Regions from separate parts of the Chitinophaga caseinilytica genome, predicted to be linked through region 4. Evidence: riboswitches for the same ligand, from Rfam matches in the RefSeq annotation. Region 4 holds a riboswitch; each other region holds the start of a gene.

Region 1 (4,625 bases), 970 kb from region 4:
GGTTCGTCTACGTAATAGAGGCTTTTGCCCTGCGCTTTGGAAGCGGAGAATATCCGGTCGATTTCCTCGCTGCTGTAATGTTTGTCTTCGAGCACACAGCGGACCACTTTCTGCTTTTCGGCCAGTGCGGCGGTCGGGCATTCGAATGTGATGCCGTCGAGCAGGTGCTGGAGGCCCATGTCGTAGATCATTTGCGTAGCGGCGGGGAGGAAGGAACTGGCGGTCATATCAGGATCGGGTGGTTGGGTGGAAAGGGAAAAGGCCGGTTTGCGGCCGGCCTTTTCGTGATATTATCGGGCGGAAAGCGCCGGGACCCTGTTTTCCAGCCAGCTGAACAGGCCGAAAAAGATGCCGCTGTACACGACATTGGAGATCAGGGTGTTTTTGATGAAGGGGATGCCCAGGGCGTAGCACTTCATGAGGCCGGCGAAATCGCGGCTGAAGGGCAGGCCGGTGGTCATGTCGATGCTGGTAGGGCGCATCCAGGTGCCGAAGTCCACGATCAGCCAGTACACGATCGCTGCGAGGATGGAAGCGCCGAGAACGGGGAGCACCTTTACATTGCGGATCACCAGCTGGCCAATGAGCACCATCGCGGCGAAGCCGATATAATTCCAGTACCAGCCTTCGAACAGGAAACCGTCCGCATACGCCGCATACACCGTTTTCATCATGATCACATCGCTGAGGAAAAGCGCCAGCAAAGGGAACAGGTAGCTCTTCCATTTATCGGCGAACATCGCGCCGCCGAAAAGCGCCATGGCGCCCAGCGGGGAAAAGTTGGAGAAAGGAGTGAGCTGGCCTGCGGCAAGCACGCGCAGCACGCCGCCCGCTACGATGAAAAGCAGTAATACGATGAAACGCGGTTGGATTTGTTTGATGGACATGCGTCAGTTTTTAAATCAGAATGAAAAAGATACGCCGCTCTGCATGTTGAAGCCGAGGGTGGCGTAGCCGTAAATTTCCCAATATTTTTTGTTATTGGTGATATTATTTGCGTTGAAGAACACGCGTGCCTTGCCCAGGTTGTATTCCACATAAGCGTTCCACATGGTGTAAGGGTCCAGCGCCACGTATTCCGACTGGGGGAATTTGTAGAACAGGTCGTTACGGGTGCCGGTATGCTTTACGGTGGTGCTGACAAACAGCTTTTTGGTGGCCTGGAACCCGATCTCGATCTGGCCGGTATGGTTGGGCCGGCGGATGAGGTTGGAATAGGTCGTGTCTTTTCCGCTACCGCCAACGGTCGTCACTTCGCCGTCTACATACGCGTAAAACCCTTTCACGGTCAGGTTTTCGATGGGATGGGCGATCACTTCCACTTCCACGCCTTTGTCTTTCTGCTGGTTGTAGTTGATGTATTTGTAGTTGATGTAGGAGATCTGGTTCTTGATGTTCCTGCGGAAGCCTACCACGCGAAGGTCCAGCTTGTTATTGAACAGGAACGTCTGCGCACCGGCTTCATAGCTCACGGCATCTTCCGCTTTCAGGTCTTTGTTGCCGTAAATGCTGTAGAGTGAAGTGAGGGTAGGTGCTTTAAACCCGGAAGCCACGCTGGCGAACACTTTGAACTTGTCCGAAAACACGTAGCTGGGGTTGATGGTGTAGGTGAACTGGTTGCCGAACTGGCTGTGCAGGGTGTACCGCCCGCCGAGCTCCATGTTGAAACCATGCAGGTTTTTGAGGAACAGGGCCACATACGGACTGATGGAATGTTGCTCCCGGGTGCGGTATTTCACGTCCTTGAAATTGGCGGTGTCGGTGAGCTCGGATTTCCGGTATTCTGCGCCGGCCATCACCTGGAACCAGCTGGTAATGTCGTAATGACCGTACAGGTCGCCGTAATAGGCGCGCCCGTCCGTAAAGGTCTTGCCCCAATCAGTTTCATCGTCGCGGGTTACTTTCTGGTACGCGAAATTCCCGAAGATGGCGCCTTTCGAAAGGTCGTATTGCGCACGGATGCCGGAATGCAGCGCGTTGGATTTATTCTTGTTGAGCTTGCTGTCCACGAACGATCCGCCGTCGAAATTGCTTTTATAGTCGCTGAAGAACAGGAATGGCTGCAGGCGGAGGTTTTCGGTGGCCTGGATGCCGACGGTGGCGTTGAGGCCGTTGGATGAGTACCCGTCGCGGTCGAAATCGCCGGTGCCGGTCGTATCTGCCGCTTCGGAAATACCGTCGGTCGTGAAGTGGGTGAAGCTGATGTTGTAGTCTACATTGTCCTGTTTGCCGCGAAGGCCTGCGGAGCCTTTGAGGCTGCGGTTGGAGCCGTAAACCAGGTCGCCGTATACATTAACGGGTTTGATGCCGCCTTTTTTGGTGATGATGTTGATCACGCCGGCGATGGCATCCGAGCCGTACAGGGTGGTAGATGTTCCCCGGAGGATCTCGATACGTTCTACCTGGTCGATGGGCAGGAAGCGCAGGTCGATGGCGTTCCCTGTCAGCCCGGTAGCATCCGCCACGGGGATGCCGTCCATGAGGATGGTGGTGTACTGGGAGGTGGCGCCGCGGAAGTAGACTTCGCGGTTTTTGCCGGGGTTGGAGAAAGCCCCGCCGATCACGATGCCGGCCTGCTCGTTGAGCACATCTGCCACGGTGCGGCCCATGTTGTGCCCGATGGTCTGGGGCCCGATGATGGTGAGCACCTTACCGGTTTCGGATTGTTTTTTGTTGAACTTGGTAGCGGTTACCACAACCGTGTTGAGTTGGGAAACCTGTGTGGAGTCTTGCGACTGCGCGGTGTGCCCAGCGGCGAGGATGCCGGCGGTCAGGACCAGGTGTGTTTTTTTCATGTAGGCCATAGATTGTAAAAAAATCAGTGGCGCCGGGGAGAATTGAAAAGTACGTATGATGGCAGCAATGCCGCATATGCCCTCCGCTTTTCACCCGAAAGCGCGGATTAAAAAGTGGTATGCGGCAGGTCTTCTGGCTTCGCCCGCTTCCCGGGAGGCCTTCCCGTTCCGATGTGCCGGAACAGTGGCTGGGGTCCTGGAAAACGTTAATTGCGGGCTTACAGCTACGGGGATAGCTCCGGATTTTCACCGGATTCCCTATTAATGCCGGCCCCGGAAAGGGACCTGGCAACCGTGTACCGGCGGCAAACCTACGCATATTTTGGTAAATACAGCGTTAATCGGTTATCTTGTATATCATGAGCATCAAACCGAAACTCGGGCCGTTCGACCTTACCATGATCGTTGTCGGACTGGTCATCGGGATGGGAATATTTCGCACGCCGGTCAGCGTGGCCCGCGAAACGGGCACGCCGCAATTATTCTACATGGTTTGGGTGCTGGGAGGGCTCGTCACGCTCTGCGGCGCCCTCACCTATGCCGAGATCGGCTCCCGGTTCCCCGTGGCAGGCGGGTTTTATAAAGTGCTGTCGGTCGGCTTCCACCCCGCGTATTCTTTCATGATCAACTGGACCCTCGTCATTTCAAACGCCGCTTCCATCGCGGCGGTTTGCATCGTGGGCGCGGAATACATCGGCCCCGTGATCCTTCCCGGATCGATGCAGCATGAAGGCGGGCGTAAAACCATCGCCATCACGGCCGTGATCGTGCTGTATATCATTAATATGCTCGGCATCCGCATGAGCGCCAGCTGGCAGAACGTGCTTACGGTTTTCAAAATGACCCTCGTGCTGCTGCTCTGCCTGGCGGCCTTCAGCAGCCACGTGGCACCGCCGGCCGTGGCGGCCGTTTCGGTGGCGGAGCACAGCTGGGCGTACATCTTCGGGGCCGCGCTCGTGCCGGTTTTCTTCACCTATGGCGGTTATCAGCAAACGATCAACTTCGGGTCAGACGTCCGCGACCCGTCGAAAAACATGCCGCGCTCCATCCTGCTGGGGATCGGGATCATTTTGCTGCTGTACCTCACGGTCAATTACGCCTACGTGAAAGTGATCGGGTTCGAGCAGCTGAAAACCACCGAAGCCCTGGCCGCCCGGATGGCCGAAGCGTTTTTCGGGGAATATGGCTTCAAGGTAACTTCGGTACTGCTGTTTTTGTCGGTGCTGGGATACGCCAACGTCAACCTCATGTCTAACCCCCGGATGTATTACGCGATGGCCGAAGACGGCGTGCTGCCGGGTGTTTTCAGACGGGTCAATTCCAAGACCCAGGTACAGGAAGTGGCGCTCACCACCTTTGCGCTGCTCATCGTCGGCATGCTGTATTTCCTCAGCAACTTCGACAATATTATCCAATATGTCATGCTTTTTGACTCAATTGGCCTTGCTTCAGCTGCAGCCACGATATTTGTGCTCCGGAAGAAAACGGCGCACCTCGACGGAACGGGCATCTACAAAATGAAGTTCTACCCCGTCGTCCCCGCCATTTTCATCACCGTGTATTTATTCGTAACCGTCAATATTTTTATAAAAGATCTAAACCAGGCGCTCGGAGGGATGTTTTGGTTTGTAGCGGGACTACCCATTTATTTTTTCATGCGCTATGCCGTACGGCGGCGAAATTAGCGCTATCAGTTTGACATATGGACCTTTCATTTATAATAAACCAACTGGGAGAAGACCGGGAGCAGTATTTCAATGCCATTGCACCACCCATTATGCAAAGCAGCAACTTTGCGTTCAAATCTGTGGGCGAGATGCGGGATTTGTT
Region 2 (4,625 bases), 2.7 Mb from region 4:
CACGCGCTGGTGTGGCACGAAGCCCCGCTGCCGGTGGTCGACTATTCTTCCGGGGCAACGCCCGCCGTGGAAGCGATCGGAAAACATGTGGCGGCGCTCATAGAAGACGGCGCCACCCTGCAACTGGGCATTGGCACCATTCCAGATATGGTGCTGCGCAACCTGGTGGGCCACAAAGACCTCGGCCTGCACACGGAAATGATGTCTGACGGCGTGATCCCGCTGATCGAAAGCGGTGTCATCAATAACGCGCGGAAAAAGATCAATACCGGGAAAACCGTGACGGCTTTCATGACGGGTACGGAAAGGCTGTACAAATTCGTGCACGACAATCCCTCCATCCGCGTCATGGACATCAGTTATGTGAACGATACCTCCATCATCCGCCGGAACCCCAAGGTGGCGGCGGTGAACAGCGCCATCGAAATCGATATTACGGGGCAGGTGTGCGCGGATTCCATCGGCACTTACCAGTATTCCGGGATTGGCGGGCAGATGGATTTCATCCGCGGCGCATCGCTGTCGGAAGGCGGCAAGCCCATCATCGCGCTGCCGTCTGTCACCAATAAGGGGATTTCCCGCATTACGCCGTTCCTCAAGGAAGGAGCGGGCGTGGTTACGACCCGCGGGCACATCCATTGGGTGGTGACGGAATACGGATCGGTGGACCTTTTCGGGAAGAACCTGAAACAACGCGCCAGGGCGCTCATCGGCCTCGCACACCCGGATCACCGGGAGGCGCTGGACCGTGCGTATTTCGACCGGTTCCTGAAGGGGAAGGGTTGATTATTTGAATTTTCCGATACAAATGATAAAAGGTGAAAACGGGCCACTATATCCGGTTTCACCTTTTTTTATTTACGAGGAATGGAATATTAATCCAGCGGATGTAATTGCACGGCGCTGAGCCAGCCTGCCATGAACTGGAAGATTTCCGGGCGCTGGGGCTCGTTGTGCATTTCGTGGTAGAGGCCGTCCCATTCTTTGTAGGTGATGAGTTTTTTCGGGGCCATTTCCGCGAACCGACGCGAGCCGTCTACGCTCGTGAAGCTATCGGCATTGCCGTGCATGAGCAGTGAAGGAATTTGAAGGCGATCGGCGTGACGGAGGCACCATAATCCATTGCTCACCAATATATGCATGAGGCGCAAACTGGCGAACGGGTGGCGCAGCGGATCGGATTCGAACTTCGCCACTTCGTTCGCATCGTGCGAAATCTTTTGGATATCGAGCGGGGTTTTGACGCGTAAATGGGGCAGGAGGGATGCGCCTGTTTTCAAAATACCCCGCAGGAATGCGTTGGGCTTTTGCGGGAGGAGGAGCGCGGGAGCGGAGATGACGGCGGCTTGCACGTCGGGTTGGCGGTGGAGAAGCAGGCCCGTCAGCAGCCCGCCGCCCATGGAATGCCCGTAAAGCACCATGGGCGCGGGGTGCGCGTCCCACGTAAATTGCAGGAACGCTTCGAGGTAATCGAAAATTTCCTCCAGCTTCAGCGTATCGCCGCGCTTGCCGTCGCTTTTGCCGTGGCCGTAATGATCGATCCCCGTTACCAGGTACCCTTCCTTATTGAAAAATTCCGCCAGCGGCGCGTAGCGCTCCACGTGCTCGCCGATGCCGTGGATCACGACCATCACGCGGTCGTAATGTTCCGGCTGCCACGTAATGCCGTGGAACCGCCGGCCGTTGAATTCCCAGTTGAAATCATGTTGCATACACTCTATTAACGGGCAACAGTCAAATTTGTTGGACGCCCCGATGATACGAATCATTTGTTTTATTCCCACCAACACCGTAGGTTTGCATCGCATTTGGTTGCAGACCCCTCACCAGGGGCGCGCATTAAAAGGGAATCCGGTGCAAAACCGGAGCTATCCCCGTAGCTGTAATCCTGCATTCGTATTTACCGGCATCACTGCATGCCACTTTCCAAAAGAAGGGAAGGCAAGCCGGTAAAGCAGGAGAGCCAGAAGACCTGCCTCATGTATTTACCATTCAACGCTTTCGGGTGAAAAGCCAGGGATGTAAAGCCTTTTACCAGGTATTTATATTCTCATTCGTATAACCCTCCATGCGCGTTGGGATCGTCCCGCGTCATGCACTTGCAAATATGTTTGCGGGTATGATGCGTGCTTCCCGGATGGTTGTTTCAAAACAAATAAACCAACATATGAAACAACATGTACGCATTCTGCTCGGCCTCGCCTTCATGGCTACCGTAGCTGCCTGTAACAAATCGGACGATGTAAGGCCCTCCGGCCCCAAAGTCCACATCGCCAAACCGGAACAAACCATCGCCGTTGGCCAGGAGCTCGAGCTTAAGCCCGAGTTCACGCAGGACGCGGGGATTTCCTTCCGCTGGACACTCAACGGCGAGCCCGTAGGCGATAAGGCCACCTACACCTTCAAACCCCGCGCGCATGGCGACTATAAAATCACCTTCGCCGCTTCCACGCCCAACGGTAAAGACTCCGCGGTCTACAACATCACCGTGCTCGGGCAATACGCCAACGGCGTGCTCGTCCTCAACGAAGGCTGGTTCGGCACCCAATCCGGCAGCGTATGGTTCTACAAATACGGCGCGGATACGCTCGTGCCCTGGGTTTATCATGCCGTGAACCCCGGCAAAAACCTCGGTGGCGTAATGAACACCCTGCAATACGGCGCCATCCATAACGGCAAATTGTACATGGTCGTGAAAGCCGGCGGCCCGCTGGTGGTGACAGACGCTTCCACGCTCGTGGAAACCGGCCGCGTGGAAAACGCCGTTTCCGGCAAAGCGATGTCTTTCGTTGGGCTCGACGCTACGCGTGGCCTCATCGGGGCAGACGACGGTATTTATCCCATCAACCTCACGTCCCTCGCCATCGGCAGCAAAATTGCCGGTGTATCGGGCGCCATCGGCAACATGGTGAAATCCGGGAACTACGTGTTCGCACATAGCAATAACGACGGCATGATCGTGCTCAACGCCACCACGTATGCCGTGGCCGGCAAGCCTTTCAAGGCTACGGTCGGTTTTGTGACGGGCAAGAACGGGCGGATTTACGGCGCGAAGGATTCGCTCCTCATGTCCGTTCACCCCACCACCTTCGTGAAAGATTCCGTGAAAATGCCGTTCGCTTCGGTGAACCCCTTCGGCGCGTGGAGAAGCGTTCAGATGGCGTCTTCCACCGTCAACGACCACATTTTCATCATCCAGCCCGCCGCCAACTGGCAATACGGCACCAAATTATACCGGTATGTGGTGGGCAACGCCGCATCGCTGGCCGCGCCTTTCATCACCCTGCCCGCCGGTCAATACTTTTACGGCTCCGGCGTGAATTACGACCATCATACCGATGAGCTCGTGATCACGACGATCAATGGCCCGTATACCGGAAGCGAGAACCGCGTGCTGTTCTACAACGCACAAACCGGCGCTTTGAAGAAAACGATCCGATACGACGGATGGTACTTCCCTGCCATGACCGTTATTCAACCATAGCCATGAAATCCTACTGGAAAATCCGCTGTTCCGGAGCCTGCCTGCTGCTTGCAGGCAGTGCTTCCGCGCAGCAGGCCATGGATTCCGCGAAGGTCCGTGAGTTAAAGGAAGTCCACATCACCGCACCGCGGCCCGTCCGCGAGATTTCACCGGGGCAGACGCTGCAGGGCGCGGCTTTGCAAAAACTCGGCGCGCAATCGGTCGCCGATGCCATCCGGTTTTTCTCGGGTTTGCAGATCAAAGATTACGGAGGTGTGGGCGGCTTGAAAACGGTGGACGTCCGCGGGATGGGCACCAACCACACCGCAGTGTTTTACGACGGCATCCAGCTGGGGAATGCGCAGAACGGCCAGATCGACCTGGGCAAATTCTCCATGGAGAACATGCAGGCCGTATCGCTCTATAACGGACAAAAAAGCAATACGTTCCAACCCGCGAAAGACTACAGCGCCTCCGCCGCCATATATCTCACCCCGCTCCGTCCGGAATTCAAGCCGGGTGAGCGTTTCCACCTGAAAGGAACGGTGAAGGGGGGATCGTTCAGTCTGTTTAATCCATCCTTGCTGTATCATCGGAAACTGTCGGGCCGCGTAACGCTTTCGCTGAGCTCGGAATGGGTGCATGCCGGCGGTCAATACAAGTTCCGTTACCGGAAAGAGAACGGTTACGATACCACGGCCATGCGCAGGAACGGCGAAGTAGACGCCCTTCGCCTGGAAGCCTCGCTGCACGGCCGGATCCCTTCCGGCGAATGGCACTCGCGGCTCTATTATTACGGCTCCGAACGCGGATTGCCGGGGTTCGTGGTGAACGGGGTGTTCGGGCATATCGACCGGCAGTGGGACCGCAACTTTTTCTGGCAGGGACAATTGCGCAAAGACCTTTCCCGGAAATACAGCCTGCTGCTCAATGCCAAATACGCAAAGGATTTCACGCGGTACCTGGCGCCGGATACGCAACTGTTGCGCATCGACAACCGATACCGCCAACAGGAAGCCTACATTTCCCTCGCGCAACAGTTTACCATCAAAAACTGGTGGACGGCCGGCCTGTCGACCGACTACCAGTTCAATCTCCTGAACGCATCGCTGAAAAACTTCTCCTATCCGCGGCGGCATACGGTGCTGGGGGCGCTCAGCAC
Region 3 (4,625 bases), 2.0 Mb from region 4:
CGGAGGAGGAAGAACGTGTCTGCCAGGCCCTGCACGCCGAGGCCGATGGGGCGGTGGCGGAGGTTGGAGTTGCGGGCTTCTTCAACCGGGTAATAGTTCTGATCGATGATACGGTTCAGGTTGATGGTAGCCTGGTAGGTAACGTCGAAGAGTTTCTGATGATCGAACTTGCCGTCGATCACGAACCGGGGCAGCGCCAGGGAGGCGAGGTTGCACACGGCTACTTCGTCTTCGGAAGTATATTCGATGATCTCGGTGCAGAGGTTGGAGGATTTGATGGTGCCGAGGTTCTGCTGGTTAGACTTGCGGTTGGCGGAGTCTTTGTACAGCAGGTACGGGGTGCCGGTCTCGATCTGAGCGTCGAGGATGGCGAACCACAGGTCCTGCGCTTTCACGGTTTTGCGGGCGCGGTTTTCGGACTCGTATTTTTCGTACAGTTTCTCGAATTCTTCGCCCCAGCAATCGGCCAGGCCGGGTGCTTCGTGGGGGCAGAACAGGCTCCAGTCGCCATTTTCTTCCACACGTTTCATGAACAGGTCGGGCATCCAGAGGGCGTAGAAGAGGTCGCGGGCGCGCATTTCTTCCTTACCGTGGTTTTTGCGGAGGTCGAGGAACTCGAACACGTCGGCATGCCAGGGCTCCAGGTAAATGGCGAACGCGCCTTTGCGCTTGCCGCCTCCCTGGTCTACATAACGGGCCGTGTCGTTGAACACGCGCAGCATGGGGATGATGCCGTTGCTGGTACCGTTGGTGCCGCTGATGTAGGAGCCGGTGGCGCGGATGTTATGGATGCTGAGGCCGATGCCGCCTGCGCTCTGGGAGATCTTGGCGGTCTGCTTCAGGGTGTCGTAAATGCCGTCGATGCTGTCGCCCTTCATAGTCAGCAGGAAGCAGGAGCTCATCTGGGGCTTCGGCGTTCCGGCGTTGAACAGGGTAGGGGTGGCGTGTGTGAACCAGCGCTCGCTCATCAGGTTGTACGTTTTGATGGCGGAGTCGATGTCTTCTTTATGGATGCCGACAGCTACGCGCATGAACATGTGCTGCGGGCGCTCGGCGATCTTGCCGTCCACTTTCAGGAGGTAAGAGCGTTCCAGCGTCTTGAACCCGAAGTAATCGAACGCGAAATCGCGGTCGTAAATGATGGTGGAATCGAGGATGTCGGCATTCGCCTTGATGATCTCCCAAACATCGTCGCCCAGCAGACCGGCGTTTTTGCCGGTTTTGGGGTCAACGTATTCATAGAGTTTCTTCATCGTTTTGGAGAACGACTTCAAAGTATTTTTATGCAGGTTGCTCACCGCGATGCGGGAAGCGAGCTGCGCATAGTCCGGGTGCTTGGTCGTCAGGGAGGCGGCGGTTTCGGCGGCGAGGTTGTCCAGCTCGCTCGTGGTAACACCGTCGTACAGTCCCTGGATCACTTTCTTCGCTACATCTATTGAATCTACGTATTCCGGCGCCAGTCCGTAACACAGCTTCTCTACCCTTGCCGTAATCTTGTCGAACTTGACAGTTTCCTTTCTGCCGTCTCTTTTTATAACGAACATAGTGTGATGAATTTAGTGGGTGAAAAATTGAATATGGCTAGATTGAGGTTATGTTTTTTTGACTAGAAATCTTCGTCGAGGCTGAAGGTTTGTGTTTCCTTGCTGCCCATTACGCCGGCTTTCTGGTAATCGCCTACGCGTTTTTCGAAGAAGTTGGTTTTGCCCTGGAGCGAGATCATTTCCATGAAATCGAAGGGGTTGGCGGCGTTGAAGAGCTTGCTTGCGCCCAGAGCCTGGAGCCAGCGGTCGGCCACGAACTCGATGTATTGTTTCATGAGGTCGGCGTTCATTCCGATGAGGGCTGCGGGCAGTGCTTCGGTGATGAATTCCTTCTCGATGGTAACGGCGTCGGCGATGATCTCGTGTACTTCTTTTTCGCTCAGCTTGCCTTCGAGCATGGAGTACAGGAGGCATGCGAATTCGCAGTGGAGGCCTTCGTCGCGGGAGATGAGCTCGTTGGAGAAGGTGAGGCCGGGCATGAGGCCGCGTTTTTTCAGCCAGAAGATGGAGCAGAAAGAGCCGGAGAAGAAGATGCCTTCTACCGCCGCGAACGCTACGAGGCGTTGGGCGAAGGTGCCATTCTCGATCCAGCGGAGGGCCCATTCGGCTTTTTTCTTCACGGCCGGTACGGTTTCGATGGCGTGGAAAAGACGGTCCTTTTCGGCGGGGTCTTTCACATAAGTATCGATGAGGAGGGCGTAAGTTTCGGAGTGGATGTTTTCCATCATGATCTGGAACCCGTAGAAGCAGCGTGCCTCGGGGATCTGCACTTCGCTCATGAAGTTCACGGCCAGGTTTTCGTTCACGATGCCGTCGGATGCGGCGAAGAATGCCAGTACGTGGGAAATGAAGTGGCGCTCGCCGTCGTTGAGTTTGGCCCAGTCTGCCAGGTCGCCCGACAGGTCGATTTCTTCCGCCGTCCAGAAGCTGGCTTCATGGCGTTTGTACTGTTCCCAGATAGCGGGGTAGTTGATAGGCAGGAGTACGAACCTGTCCTTGTTTTCCTTCAGTAATATCTCGTTCTCGTTATTCATACAAGTTTTTTTATATGGTTAACCAGTTTTAGTTGCCAGTTTTGTGATTGAACGTGATCCGAAGGGCGACGAAGGTCCCTCATCCTCGTAAGGAAAGTAGCGGGGGCCGTCAGCCAATACCTTGGATCGCGAAGGTTTTGACGTTGTCCGAAGTGCTGGCAGGTCTCCTGGCTATCCCTTGCCGGGGGCCTTCCCGTCCCGCTTTCGCTGAACAGTGGCGTAAATTGTAGAAACCGGCATTGACAGGGGGTTACAGTAGCGCGTCTGCCCGTGATTTGCACACGGTTCCCTTTTAATTCCTCGCGTCGGACACGTCCGGAAGCCAGCACATCGTTGTCAAGAACTGCTGCAAATGTAATGATCAAACCCCCTGCACAAATTCATAAGTTACCCCCATATGTGGATAAAGAACTCAACAACTTTGGAGATGCCGCAGGGGCGGCGGATCGGGGCTTTTACACACATAAATGCAGGTATTTGTTATGAGGATTTCTCACAATGTGTTGATTTTCTGGCACATATTAGCACAGTTAAAATGTATGTCGATCCGGACGCTGAAACCCAATTATTTGCACATTCATGGAAAAAAGCATTTCTTCTTTATCACCCATCGCCGTCCTTCTGAGAATGTAACAACGCATAACAGGAAGTAAGGGAATGCCTGTCGTTATCCACCATCGCCTTCCTTTCGCGGATAAAACATGCATAACAGGAGCAAAGGGGTGCCTTCGTTATCCCCATCGCCATCCTTCCATGTATAAAAAAATGCATAACAGGAGGAAAGGGATGCCTTCGTTATCCACCATCGTCATCCTTCCATGGATAAAACAGTGGATAACAGGAAGTAAGGGATGCCTACGTTATCCACCATCGTCATCCTTTCGTGAATAAAAACGCGGATAAAAACAATGCATGACAGGAAGTAAGGGGAATGCCTTCGTATTCCCCAATCACCAACCTTCCGCGGATAAAAACAGTGCATGACAGGAAGTAAGGGATACCCCTGCCAAACGTACGATGGCTCCCGGCCGGGAACGATGTGGATAAGGAAGGAAGCTCCTCTTTTTCCACCATCGCCAACCTTCCGCGGATAAAAACAGTGCATAACAGGAAGTAAGGGATACCCCTGCCAAACGTACGATCATTCCCGGCCGGGAAAGATGTGGATAAGGAAGGAAGCAGCCGCATTCGCGGGATTGGGTTAAAAAACAGGATTTCAATGTGAAAATCGTATCACGAGCGTGTCGGTTCCTCCCGTAACTTGCATATAACGTTAAATTCCGCGGATGGAGCAGTTGTTGGACCGAATTGCGAAAAACAGTGACCAGTTGGCTTTCGGCCAGCTCTTTTCCCATTACAGCGACCGCCTCATTTATTTCGCCGCGGCGCTCGTCCGCTCCCGCGAAGAAGCCGAAGAAGTAGTGGCCGATGTGTTCGTGAAACTCTGGCAGAACCGCACCCGCCTCCCGGAAATCCAATACTTCCAGACCTACCTCTACACCGCCGTCCGCAACACCGCCCTCAATCACAAATCCCGCTCGCTTTTCCCCCACGAAGAACTCGACGACCAGCACGCCGGCCTCATGCCCTGCGTAGTGTCTCCGGAAGAATCCCTCATCAGCCGCGAAAACCTCCGCCAGATAGAACAAGCGGTAAACGGACTGCCCCTCCGCTGCCGGCTCATTTTCAAGCTCGTAAAGGAAGACGGACTGTCGTACCGCGAAGTGGCCGAAGTCCTCGATATCTCCGTCAACACCGTTAACGCCCAGATCACCATCGCCCTGAAAAAACTCGGCTCCGCCATCGACCTGCGCAAGCCCTTCCGCATCCCCCTCCTCCGCAAATGACGGGGCGACAAAATTTTTTTTCAAGTCTTTTAACTGGACGGTCGAAAAACCGTGTCTAATTAATTAACCACCTGATTTTTTCCAGCATGGAACAAGAACAAAAGCTTTGGGAATTACTCGGCAAGGAATTGTCTGGCAGGCTCACCGAGAAAGAGCGGCCGGAGCTGGACATCCTGAAAAAACAGTTCCCCGAAGCCGTC
Region 4 (4,625 bases):
CCGCTTTCGCTTTGATGATTTCCTCCAGGCGCGTGGTGTAGCATGGCGAAAGCCGCTCCTGCCGTAGCGCCCATTTCTTGTTGCCGCCCTGCACCGCGAAGCGCAGCACGGGTTTGCCGGCAAAGTGCCGCGTGATGCCGTCGAGCGCCTGCATGAGCTTGCGTTCCTTTTCGTGATCGGTAGATTCGAAGAGGTTTTCCTGCACCTGCGAATCCGGCACCAGGTCCATCGCTACAATACCGGTTTTCTTGTAATTATACCCCGGCTTGAAGATGCGGTCGAGCGCCAGGAGCGCCTGGCGGATGAGCTCCCGCGTGCTGCTGGCGGGTACGGGCAGCCGGAGGTTCACGGAGCGGTGATATTGCGCGTCCTGCCCGCGGAAATTATTCGTTTGTACGAACACCTGGATGATGCTGGCCCGCGAGCCCTGTGCCCGCAGCTTCTGCGCGGCCACGGCGGCGTAATTGGCGAGGGCTTCGCGGATATCGTCCTTTTCGGTGAGCAACTGCCCGAACGAGCGCGCCACGCACACCGCTTTTTTCGCCGGCGCCGATTCTTCCATCCCGATGCTCGGAATGCCGCGCAACTCATGCACCAGACGCAGGCCCTGAACGGTCAGTTCCCGCCGTGCAAAATCATCGGGCACGCGGGATAGGTCGAGCGCCGTGTGGAACCCTTTCTGGTGGAGCATGGCGGCGTATTGCGCACCGATGCCCCAGATGTCTTCCACTTGCGTGGCGGCGAGGACGGCCGTGGTTTTTTCGGGCGAGTCGAGGACGAGGAAGCCTTCGGGCAGTTTGGATTTTTTGACGGCGCGGTTGGCCATCTTGGCGAGGGTTTTGGTGGGCGCCACGCCAACGGAAACGGGTATCCCGACGTTGTGCAGCACGCCCGCGCGGATGGCCGCCGCCAGTGTAGCGGGGGAAGCATGGCCCGCGACATCGAGGAAGGCTTCGTCGATACTGTAGACCTCCATTTCCGGCACGAAGCCGGCGAGTACCTGCATCACGCGCTGCGACAGGCTGCCGTACAAGGTGTAATTCGAGGAGAAGACCGCGACCTGGTGCCGCTCCAGCATTTCTTCCATGAAGAAGGCCGGCGCGCCCATGCGGATGCCGAGGGCTTTGGCTTCTTCGGAACGGGAGATCACGCAGCCGTCGTTATTGCTGAGCACCACCACGGGCCGGTGAAGGACGGCGGGGTGGAAGAGCCTTTCGCAGCTTACGTAAAAATTATTGCAGTCAACCAGGGCGATCATAATGCTAAGTTCATTAGCAAATGTAGCTAAAAATATTGGCAAATCATCCGAAGTGCGCCACGATCGCATCGGCGATGCGGCCTACCAGCGCGGAATCTGGCGGAGTAGGGCCCTGGGAGATGGCGCGGAGGCTGTCTTCCTCGTCCAGCTCGAAGATCACCAGCCCGTCGCCCGTATCCACATGAAACGCCATGCCGTAGCCTTTCACGAAAGGCTTCACTTCGAAGCGGCGCTCGTCCACCGAAATGGTAAAAATATCCATGGGGCAAATATCCGCCTTTCCGGGTATAAATACCTGATGCCGGTTGGTACGGGGTGGATGATACAAATGAATGGGTGTATGAAGATGGAGTGGGGATTTCCTGACCGGCGCCGGTCACTTGCTGGGGGAGCCGTGACCGGAGGGCCGGGTGAGGAAAGAAAGAAGAGGCGCGTCAGTTCAACAGCGCCTGGATTTTTGTGGTCAACTCGAGTGGACTGAAAGGCCTTATAATGATTTCTTCCGCTTCCATGCCGAACCAGGAAGAAATACTGTCCATAACGAAATAGGCGGGCAGTATCATGATAACAGGCAAACTACGCCGCCCGCGCTGGGCGCGCAATTGCGCTGAAAGTTCATCTAAATGGGGGAAAGGCAGCTTCAGATCGGCGATCACCAGGTCGTAATCATACGAGCCCAATAACATAGCCGCTTCTTTTCCGTTGTATGCCAGATCTGCATGGTGTCCTTCCTTCTTAATGATCAGCTCTACTACATGGATCATTAACAAATCGTCTTCAATTACCAATATCCTTTTCATATACGAGTCGCTGTTACCCACTGCAGCGCAGGCATACGAAAGCCTGCCGCAAATAATACGGTACGTTTGGTACATGCTGCTAAAGTGGAAGTTTCAATAAAAATAGAGGCGAGTATACAGGTATACGTCTGAATCTTTTATATGGCTTTCCGGTAATATTCAATCTACTAGGTATAAGCCGGTCAGACCCATATTTGCACATACTGTGCCAAAGTTTTTATTGGTTAATGCGCATTAACAAGCCCGCTTGATAGGTTTTGAATGCGGACATTCCTATCTTTGGTCCCGAGTTCTTTACCCAATTCATATTTTCCATAGCGTGGTAGCCGGCGAAAGCCGGATTTAAAAAGGAACCGTGTGCAAATCACGGGCTGTCGCGCAACTGTAAGTAACTGCCAGAGTTACCGCCCAAGGCGTTCATTGTCCTGACCTGAACAGGATGAGAAGAACGGCGGTAATGTTACAAGCCAGGATACTTGCCCGCTATGAAAGATCTTGCTTTCGCGATTTGAAGCAATGGTCGGGACCGTCATGGGCAACATATGCCCCGCCGTTCCATGCCTACTCACATTTCCTGAAAGCGTACGAAAACCGTAAGGAGCATTAATCCACATTAATGTCTTAAAAACGTTTTTGCTATGCTGAAACACACCCTCGGCTACCCGCGCATGGGAGCCCAACGCCAGCTCAAAAAAGCTTGCGAAGCGTACTGGCAAGGCCGCATCGGCCGCCAGGAACTGACCGTCGCCGCTCAACGCCTCCAGGAAGAACAATGGCGGCTGCAACAAGCCGCAGGGATGGACCTCATCCCCTGCAACGATTTCAGTTACTATGATCATGTGCTCGACATGTCGCTGCTCGTCGGCGCCATCCCCGACCGGTACGCGCCCGTGGTCACAGACGTGCCGCAGAACACCGAAACCGATCTCGCATTCGCCATGGCACGCGGATGCCAGGAACATGGCCTCGATCTCACCGCCATGGAAATGACCAAGTGGTTCGACACGAACTATCATTACATCGTGCCGGAATTCCGGAAAGACCAGTCTTTCCGCCTCTTCTCCAACAAAGTGTTCAACGCCTTCGACGCAGCGAAGCACCAGCTCGCCGCCACACCGAAACCCGTGCTGATCGGCCCCGTTTCTTACCTGCTGCTCGGCAAGGAAAAAGAACCCGGGTTCCACCGCCTCAGCCTGCTGCCCCGGCTGCTCCCCGTTTATATCGAAGCCCTGCAACGCCTGCGCGACCGCGGTGCCGCCTGGGTGCAGCTGGACGAGCCCTTCCTCGCCACCGATCTCCCCGAAGGCGCGGCGGATGCTTACCATTACGCCTACACGGAGATTGCGAAACATTGCAAAGGCCTCCGCACCATGGTGACGACCTATTTCGAAGGGCTCCGCGACAATGCGGAACTGGCCGCCTCGCTGCCCGTGTGCTGCCTGCACATCGACCTGGTGCGCGACCCCGCGCAGCTGGAACAGCTCCTGCCGCTGCTGCCGCCGAAAATGTCGCTGTCGCTGGGCGTGATCGATGGAAGGAATATCTGGAAAAACGATTACCGCCGCTCGTTGCCATTCATTCAAAAAGCGGTCGGCCAGTTAGGGGAAGACCGGGTGATGATTGCTCCGTCGTGCTCCCTGTTGCACACGCCGGCCGACCTGGCGCTGGAAACGCAGCTCGATGAAGAACTGAAATCCTGGATGGCGTTCGCCAAACAGAAGCTGCAGGAAGTGGCGGAACTGGACAGGATATTCCATGGCGAGGCGGCCTTGCTGGCGGCCAACGAAGCGGCCATCGCCGCGAGGGGCGCATCCACACGCATCCACAAACCCGCCGTGAAAGCGCGCGTGGCCGCCATTTCGGAGCGCGATGCGCAGAGGGCTTCCGGCTTCGTGTATCGGCAAACATTGCAGCAGCAAAGGTTCGGGCTGCCGATGTACCCCACCACCACGATCGGTTCTTTCCCGCAAACGGCGGATATCCGCGCGCTGAGGGCCGCATTCAAAAAAGGCGATCTTACGCAAGCGCAATACGACGGATCGCTGGAATCCGCTACCCGGGAAACGGTGCGACTGCAGGAAGATATCGGGCTGGATGTGCTGGTGCATGGCGAATTCGAGCGGAACGACATGGTGGAATACTTCGGGGAAAAACTCGAAGGGTTCGCGTTCACGCAACATGGCTGGGTTCAGAGCTACGGCAGCCGTTGCGTAAAGCCACCGGTTATTTTCGGTGACGTGAGCCGCGAACAGGATATGACCGTTCGCTGGTCGGTGTTCGCGCAATCGTGCACCGCGCGGCCGATGAAAGGTATGCTGACCGGGCCGGTCACCATTTTGCAATGGTCTTTCGTCCGCGACGATCAGCCCCGTTCCGAAACCACGGCACAAATCGCCCTGGCGATCCGTGATGAAGTGGTGGCGCTGGAGCAGGCGGGGATCGGCATCATCCAGATCGACGAGCCCGCCATCCGGGAAGGTTTGCCCATCCGTAAGGCCGACCGGGAACAGTATCTCGACTGGGCCGTGCGCGCCTTCCGGGTTTCCGCGTCGGGCGTGCAGGACGGA

What was found. Region 4 has a riboswitch for cobalamin ahead of metE (5-methyltetrahydropteroyltriglutamate--homocysteine S-methyltransferase). Riboswitches for the same ligand answer to the same signal wherever they lie in the genome.
Region 1: it holds a riboswitch for cobalamin, as region 4 does, so the genes downstream of both, WJU22_RS07040 (TonB-dependent receptor plug domain-containing protein) here and metE (5-methyltetrahydropteroyltriglutamate--homocysteine S-methyltransferase) in region 4, are expected to answer to the same signal.
Region 2: it holds a riboswitch for cobalamin, as region 4 does, so the genes downstream of both, WJU22_RS18370 (DUF5074 domain-containing protein) here and metE (5-methyltetrahydropteroyltriglutamate--homocysteine S-methyltransferase) in region 4, are expected to answer to the same signal.
Region 3: it holds a riboswitch for cobalamin, as region 4 does, so the genes downstream of both, WJU22_RS11360 (ribonucleoside-diphosphate reductase small subunit) here and metE (5-methyltetrahydropteroyltriglutamate--homocysteine S-methyltransferase) in region 4, are expected to answer to the same signal.

What each region holds. Positions count from the first base shown of each region.
Region 1 covers NZ_CP150096.1:1,630,434-1,635,058, forward strand. Annotated here, with positions in the region: gene WJU22_RS07030 (ABC transporter substrate-binding protein) at 1-227, opposite strand, end outside; gene WJU22_RS07035 (DUF6580 family putative transport protein) at 291-887, opposite strand; gene WJU22_RS07040 (TonB-dependent receptor plug domain-containing protein) at 903-2,795, opposite strand; cobalamin riboswitch at 2,902-3,107, opposite strand; gene WJU22_RS07045 (APC family permease) at 3,155-4,480, shown strand; gene WJU22_RS07050 (PLP-dependent aspartate aminotransferase family protein) at 4,498-4,625, shown strand, end outside.
Region 2 covers NZ_CP150096.1:4,491,772-4,496,396, forward strand. Annotated here, with positions in the region: gene WJU22_RS18360 (acetyl-CoA hydrolase/transferase family protein) at 1-786, shown strand, start outside; gene WJU22_RS18365 (lysophospholipase) at 876-1,712, opposite strand; cobalamin riboswitch at 1,793-1,994, shown strand; gene WJU22_RS18370 (DUF5074 domain-containing protein) at 2,168-3,484, shown strand; partial or broken gene WJU22_RS18375 (TonB-dependent receptor) at 3,562-3,846, shown strand.
Region 3 covers NZ_CP150096.1:2,703,763-2,708,387, forward strand. Annotated here, with positions in the region: gene WJU22_RS11355 (ribonucleoside-diphosphate reductase subunit alpha) at 1-1,544, opposite strand, end outside; gene WJU22_RS11360 (ribonucleoside-diphosphate reductase small subunit) at 1,607-2,578, opposite strand; cobalamin riboswitch at 2,719-2,920, opposite strand; gene WJU22_RS11365 (RNA polymerase sigma-70 factor) at 3,865-4,425, shown strand; gene WJU22_RS11370 (FecR family protein) at 4,512-4,625, shown strand, end outside.
Region 4 covers NZ_CP150096.1:663,014-667,638, reverse strand. Annotated here, with positions in the region: gene WJU22_RS02840 (Y-family DNA polymerase) at 1-1,258, opposite strand, end outside; gene WJU22_RS02835 (hypothetical protein) at 1,302-1,520, opposite strand; gene WJU22_RS02830 (response regulator transcription factor) at 1,693-2,058, opposite strand; cobalamin riboswitch at 2,361-2,556, shown strand; gene metE (5-methyltetrahydropteroyltriglutamate--homocysteine S-methyltransferase) at 2,697-4,625, shown strand, end outside.